DNA from 3 places in the Sphingomonas sp. P4_D12 genome. Region 2 is predicted to be linked to each of the others. Evidence: predicted binding sites of a transcription regulator. Region 2 holds the regulator's gene; each other region holds the start of a gene.
The links. Region 2 encodes LexA, which represses DNA repair genes until DNA is damaged. Its sites were predicted from a motif close to GTTCCNCNCTTGTTCT; they were not measured.

Region 1 (2,268 bases), on a different contig from region 2:
TTGGAAATGCCCTCGCCGTACATGATGTCGAATTCGACCTGCTTGAACGGTGGCGCGACCTTGTTCTTGACGACCTTCACCCGGGTGGTGTTGCCGACGATATCATCGCGATCCTTGATCTGGCCGGTGCGGCGGATGTCGAGGCGGACCGAGGCGTAGAATTTGAGCGCGTTGCCGCCCGTCGTCGTCTCCGGATTGCCGTACATCACGCCAATCTTCATGCGCAGCTGGTTGATGAAGATCACCATGCAGCGCGAGCGGCTGATCGATCCGGTCAGCTTGCGCAGCGACTGCGACATCAAGCGGGCCTGCAAGCCAACATGGCTGTCGCCCATCTCACCCTCGATTTCGGCGCGCGGCACCAACGCTGCGACCGAGTCGACCACCAGCACGTCGATCGCGTTCGATCGCACCAGCGTATCGACGATCTCGAGCGCCTGCTCTCCGGTATCGGGCTGCGACACGATCAACTCGTCGATATTGACGCCCAGTTTCTTGGCATAGACAGGGTCGAGCGCGTGCTCGGCATCGACGAACGCCGCCGTCCCGCCGCCACGCTGGGCTTCGGCGATGACATGAAGCGCGAGCGTCGTCTTGCCCGAGCTTTCCGGTCCGTACACTTCGATCACGCGGCCGCGCGGCAAGCCGCCGACGCCGAGCGCGATGTCGAGGCCCAAGCTGCCGGTCGAGATCGATTCGACCTGCATCGTCTCTTTGGATCCCAGCCGCATCGCCGAGCCCTTGCCGAACGCGCGATCGATCTGAGCCAGCGCAGCTTCGAGTGCTTTTTGCCGGTCGGTATTTTGCGATGCCATGCCGTCAATAACTTTCAGAGAAGCTGCCATTGATAAGGCCTCCGCGCTAGCCGGGTTAGCACCGGCGTTCAATCGTGTTGGAGAGCATGTATCGTATTTGTTCTCATGGAACAATAGTGGAACATGAACTTTTTTCGCACCGAAACGGCGTTTTCCCGATATTTCTTGCCCGAGCCCCTGCCCCGCTTCATGGTTTGCTTATGCAGAGCGACCTCGACGCCTTTATCACCGGCCTGCCCAAGGCCGAGCTCCACCTTCACATAGAGGGCAGCCTGGAGCCCGAGCTGATGTTCTCGTTGGCAGAGCGCAACCAGGTCGAGATTCCGTTCAAATCGATCGAAGAAGTGCGCGCCGCCTACAGCTTTTCCAACCTGCAAGACTTTCTCGACATCTATTATGCCGGCGCCAACGTGCTCCGCACCGAAGCGGATTTCCGCGATCTCGCGCTCGCCTATTTTGATCGCGCGGCGGCGGACGGCGTGGTCCATGCCGAAATCTTCTTCGACCCCCAGACGCACACCGATCGCGGCATCCCCTTTGGCACCGTGATCGAGGGACTGCTCGCGGGAATGGCGGAGGCGGAGGCAAGACATGGCCTGACGTCGAAACTGATCCTCTGCTTCCTACGCCACTTGAGCGAGGAGGCGGCGTTCGAAACGCTTGGCCAGGCCGAACCCTGGCTCGATCGCATTGCCGGGGTCGGACTCGATTCGTCGGAAGTCGGCCATCCGCCCGAAAAGTTCGCGCGGGTGTTCGCGGCGGCGCGCGAAAAGGGCCTTAAGCTGGTCGCCCATGCCGGCGAGGAAGGCCCGCCCGATTACGTCCATCAGGCACTCGACCTGCTCGCGATCGACCGGCTCGACCATGGCAATCGCAGCCTGGAAGATCCCGTGCTGACCGCCCGGCTGGCGCGGACCGGGATGACGCTGACCGTCTGTCCATTATCCAACGTCAAATTGTGCAACGTCGCCTCGATGGACGCCCATCCGATCGACCGGATGCTCGACCTCGGGCTGCGCGCGACGATAAATTCGGACGATCCCGCCTATTTCGGCGGCTATATCGGCGAGAATTATCGCCAAGCGGCGGCGGCGCGCGGGCTTGACAAGGATCAACTCGTCACCCTCGCGCGTAATTCGTTCCTCGGGTCGTTCCTGAGTGATGACGATGTCGCTCGCCACACCACCGCGCTCGACGCCTATGTAGCGGAGCACAGCTGATGCCGACCTTCACGCCGATCCCGCACGATGCGTTCGAAGCGCAAGTGAAGGTGCTTGCCGCCGACATCATCGACAGCGGCTGGACGCCGAGCTTCATCATCGGGATCGGGCGTGGCGGGCTGGCGCCGGCAGTCTATCTCAGCCACGCGACTGGCCTGCCGATGTTGTCGGTCGACCATTCGTCGCGCGTCGAGGATTTTTCCGACGCGCCGCTGATCAAACTGGCGGCGCGC
Region 2 (2,268 bases):
GACGGGCGACGAGCTCATTGCGCCCGGCACGGCCAGCGACGATCCGCTGGCACTCCCTGAAGGCAATAGCGCGATGCTGGCGGCGATGCTCGCCGATCTGCCGGTCGACGTGACTGTAGCAGGGATCCTCCCCGACCGGCTCGACGCGCTCGTCGCGGCGTTCTCCGGCGCGAATGCCGATATTATCGTCACGACTGGCGGCGCCTCGGTCGGCGATCACGATCTGGTACGCCCGGCGCTCGAAGCGGCAGGTGGAGAGGTGGATTTCTGGCGCATCGCGATCCGGCCGGGCAAGCCGATGCTCGCGGGGCGCCTCGGCGAGGCGATAATGCTGGGTCTGCCAGGCAACCCCGTATCGGCATTCGTCACCGCCACCTTGTTCCTGCGGCCATTGATCGCCGCGATGGCCGGCGCGGCGAATCCGTTGCCGCGGATGCTCCGCGCGGAACTCGCCGACCCGCTTCCCGCCAACGACCACCGCCAGGATTATCTGCGCGGAACGTTAGTCGACGGCCGCGTCTCGGCCGCCGCCATGCAGGACAGTTCGATGCTCGCCACACTGGCGCGCGCGACGTGTCTGATCGTGCGGCCGCCGCACGCGCCGCCAGCCGCGATCGGCGATACTGTGGACATCTTGCCGCTCGCTTGACTTGATCCGCAACGTTCCGTAAAAGTTCCGCGTCTGTTCTGGACGGAGGAACGTCGATGCTCACCAAGAAGCAGCATGAGCTGATCTGCTTCATCAACGATCGCTTGAACGAAACCGGCGTGTCGCCGTCGTTCGAGGAGATGAAGGAGGCGCTCGACCTCAAGTCGAAGTCCGGCGTGCATCGCCTGATCTCGGCGCTCGAGGAGCGGCAGTTCCTACGGCGCCTGCCCAATCGGGCACGCGCACTCGAAGTGCTCAAGATGCCGGAACGTGCCGACAGCAAGCGTGCCGTGGCCGCCCAGCCCAAGCCGAACAATTTCCGACCCGCTCCCGAACCCGCCAACGACGTGATCGAGATCCCGTTGCACGGCCGGATCGCGGCCGGCGTGCCGATCGAAGCGTTCGAGGGATCGTCGATGCTCCCCGTCCCCGCCGCCTTGCTCGGCAGCGGCGAGCATTACGCGCTGGAAGTCGCCGGTGACTCGATGGTCGAGGCCGGCATTCTCGACGGCGATTACGCGCTGATCCGCCGCACCGACGTGGCACGCGACGGGGAAATCGTCGTCGCGCTGATCGAGGAAAGCGAAGCGACACTCAAATATTTCCGCCGCGAAGGTGCTATGGTGCGGCTCGATCCGGCCAATCGCGCTTACGATCCGCAGCGTTACGCTCCTCAGCAGGTGCGGATCCAGGGCCGCCTCGCCGGCCTGTTGCGCCGTTACGATTAGAACGCGAACCCGACATAACCCAAGGGTGACGATCACCAGGCTGGCGGACGGTGACGATCCGTCCGCTGGCCAGGCTGATCGCCATTCCGCCAGTGCGGCGCAGGAACGGCGCATCGAGCTTGAGCCAAATCGGCCGGCACGCTGAGGGCAACCGCCGGTCGCTGACGACGATGTCCGCCGCGCGGCACGCGGCGATCAACTGGTCGGACGGCAATTGGTACAGGCTGCGCGTCGCGAGGACGCGGAATATCCGTCCTCCGGATTGCACCAGAGCGAGGCAGGCGTCCGGCGTGCATTGGGCGAAGGGCTGATCGGACAGCAGCATCGCCTCCCCATCCACCCCGGCATTCTGAGTCATCGTGTCGCGCGTATAATCCCCTGCCTTGTCGCGCAGGATCGCGACGCCGCCATTGGGCGTGCGCACCGCGAGATGCTGGCCGTCGCCCGAGATCAGCAGATCGGGTGCCGGGATCGCCAGCGCCCAGGCCGCGCCCATCGCCATCGGCGCAAGACCGGCAAGACGGATTCGCGAGCGCCACAGCATCAGCCATAACAATCCCAGGATCATCAGCCCGAACGCGCCGGCCGGCATGCCGGGCAGCATCGCCACCGACCCCGGCGCTTTGGCCGCAGTACGCGCGATCCACAGCAAGAGGTTGAGCGCGTGCGTGGTCACCCACCAGAACGGCGCGCCCAGGCCGATCGCGTCGGCCGCCAGCGCCAGCGCCTCGGCCGGCATGATGACGAAGGTGGTCAGCGGGATCGCGACGATATTGGCGACGACGCCATACATGCCCTCTTTGTGGAAATGGTACAGCGCGATCGGCGCCAGCGCGGCTTCGATCACCAGGCCGGTCAGCAGCAACGATCCGATTTCGCGCGCGATACGGC
Region 3 (2,268 bases), on a different contig from region 2:
GTGGCGCACCAGCCCGGCGGCGCGTTCAGTGTCATCGATCGCGCCGAACGCGTCCTGATAATCGTTGAGCGACACCTTGGCGTCGATCACCAGTGCGTTGCCGCCCGGCACGCGAATGATGACGTCGGGCCTGAGCCGCCCGCCCTCGCCATCGTCGACGCTGACTTCCGCCTGGAAATCGGCATGCTCGCTCAACCCGCACGTCTCGAGCACGTTGCGCAATTGCTGCTCGCCCCAGCGCCCGCGCGCCTTGGGCGCGTTACGCAGCGCATTGACCAGCTTGGACGCTTCCGAGCGTACCGATTCCTGCCCGACGCGCATTGCTTCGATCTGGCCGTGAAGCGTACCGAACGCATCGCGGCGATCGGCCTCAACCTTGGCCACGCCTTCTTCGTAGCGCTGCAGGCGTTCGTGGACAGGCTGGAGCAAGGCGCGGAGATGTTGGCCGCTGGTCGCTTCCGATTCCTTGAACCGCTCGTCGGCGCGCTGAAGGAATTTGGTCTGGGCGTCGTCGAACAGCCGCTGCCCGACCTCGGCGAATTGCGCCGCCAGCGCTTCTTTGGCAGCGACGATTTCGACCAGCCGCGCCTCGAACGCCAGCTCACGCTCACGTGACGCCGCCTGGTGTGCGTCGAGCGCGCGCATCGTCGTGTCGCGCTCCGCCGTCACGGCCAGCAACTGCTGGCGCGTCATGTCATGCTGATCGGCATGCACCTTGGCGGCCGCCAGTTCGGCCACGCCGCGGCGTGAGGCGAACAGCCAGCCGATCACTAGCCCGACGACAAGCGCTCCCAACGCGACGATCAACACTTCAACCACAATTCACCCACGAAACCCGATCAATGACCGGAACATAGATCGAACGACGATGCCAGGACAGCCCCAATTTCGTTACGGTTCCAACTCCCCTCCCGCTTGCGGGAGGGGTCGGGGGAGGGCATGTCGATCGATGGACGGGCCTAGACGAACAGTCCCTCCCCTAGCCCCTCCCGTAAACGGGAGGGGAATTGATTTCGTTACGCGCGCGGGGTGACGGGCAGCCCATGGGGCGGCTAAGAAGCCCCCATGCTCTCCGATATCGAGATTTCGCGGGCCGCGACCCTTCACCCCATCCAGCAGATCGCCGACAAAGCAGGCATCCCGGTCGACGCGGTCGAGCCCTATGGCAAATACAAGGCCAAGCTGATCCGCGAGCACCTCCCGGTGCCCCGCGACCTGGGCAAATTGATCCTGGTCACCGCGATCAGTCCAACCCCCGCCGGCGAAGGCAAGTCGACCGCCTCGGTCGGGCTCGCCGACGCGCTCAACCAGATCGGCAAGAAGACGATGTTGGCGCTGCGCGAGCCGAGCCTGGGGCCATGCTTCGGGACCAAGGGCGGTGCGACCGGCGGTGGTTACGCCCAGGTGGTGCCGATGGAGGACATCAACCTTCATTTCACCGGCGATTTCCACGCCATCACCAGCGCGCACAACCTGCTCGCGGCGATGATCGACAACCATGTGCATTGGGGCAACGCGCTCGATATCGACGTGCGCCGGATCGTCTGGCGCCGGGTGCTCGACATGAACGACCGCGCGTTGCGCGACATCGCGCAATCGCTGGGTGGCGTCGCCAACGGTTTCCCGCGCGAAAGCGGGTTCGACATCACCGTCGCCAGCGAAGTGATGGCGATCCTGTGTCTGGCCGAGGACCTGGAGGACCTGGAGGTGCGGCTCGGCCGGATCGTCGTCGCCTATACGCGCGATCGCCAGCCAGTCACCGCGCGCGACCTGAAGGCCGATGGCGCCATGGCGGTGCTGCTCGCCGAGGCGATCAAGCCCAATCTGGTCCAGACGCTGGAGGGCAATCCGGCGCTGATCCATGGCGGCCCCTTCGCCAATATAGCGCATGGCTGCAATTCGGTGATCGCGACCAACACCGCGCTTGGCTTGGCCGATTATGTCGTGACCGAAGCCGGCTTCGGTGCCGATCTGGGCGCCGAGAAGTTCTTCGACATCAAATGCCGCCAGGCCGACCTCAAACCCGCCGCAGCGGTGGTCGTCGCGACGATCCGCGCGCTCAAGATGAATGGCGGGGTCGCCAAGGCAGATCTCGGCACCCCCGATCCCGAGGCAGTGAGGCTTGGCGGGGTCAATCTCGCGCGGCACCTCGAGAATGTCCGTCAATTCGGTGTTCCCGTGGTCGTCGCGATCAACCGCTTCGACAGCGATACCGAGGACGAGATGCGCGTCGTTCGCGAGATCGCCGCCGCCAATGGCTGCGAAGCG

Region 1: recA (recombinase RecA) is a predicted target of LexA. The motif match lies at 923-938, and genes of this name have one in related genera.
Region 3: AC1DSD_RS10980 (DNA recombination protein RmuC) is a predicted target of LexA. The motif match lies at 849-864, and genes of this name have one in related genera.

The regions. Positions count from the first base shown of each region.
Region 1 covers NZ_JBFUIL010000005.1:288,854-291,121, forward strand. The annotation lists gene recA (recombinase RecA) at 1-845, opposite strand, end outside; gene AC1DSD_RS11530 (adenosine deaminase) at 1,016-2,035, shown strand; gene AC1DSD_RS11535 (phosphoribosyltransferase) at 2,035-2,268, shown strand, end outside.
Region 2 covers NZ_JBFUIL010000003.1:236,070-238,337, forward strand. The annotation lists gene AC1DSD_RS07075 (molybdopterin molybdotransferase MoeA) at 1-649, shown strand, start outside; gene lexA (transcriptional repressor LexA) at 706-1,377, shown strand; gene AC1DSD_RS07085 (ComEC/Rec2 family competence protein) at 1,268-2,268, opposite strand, start outside.
Region 3 covers NZ_JBFUIL010000005.1:181,235-183,502, reverse strand. The annotation lists gene AC1DSD_RS10980 (DNA recombination protein RmuC) at 1-819, opposite strand, end outside; gene AC1DSD_RS10975 (formate--tetrahydrofolate ligase) at 1,066-2,268, shown strand, end outside.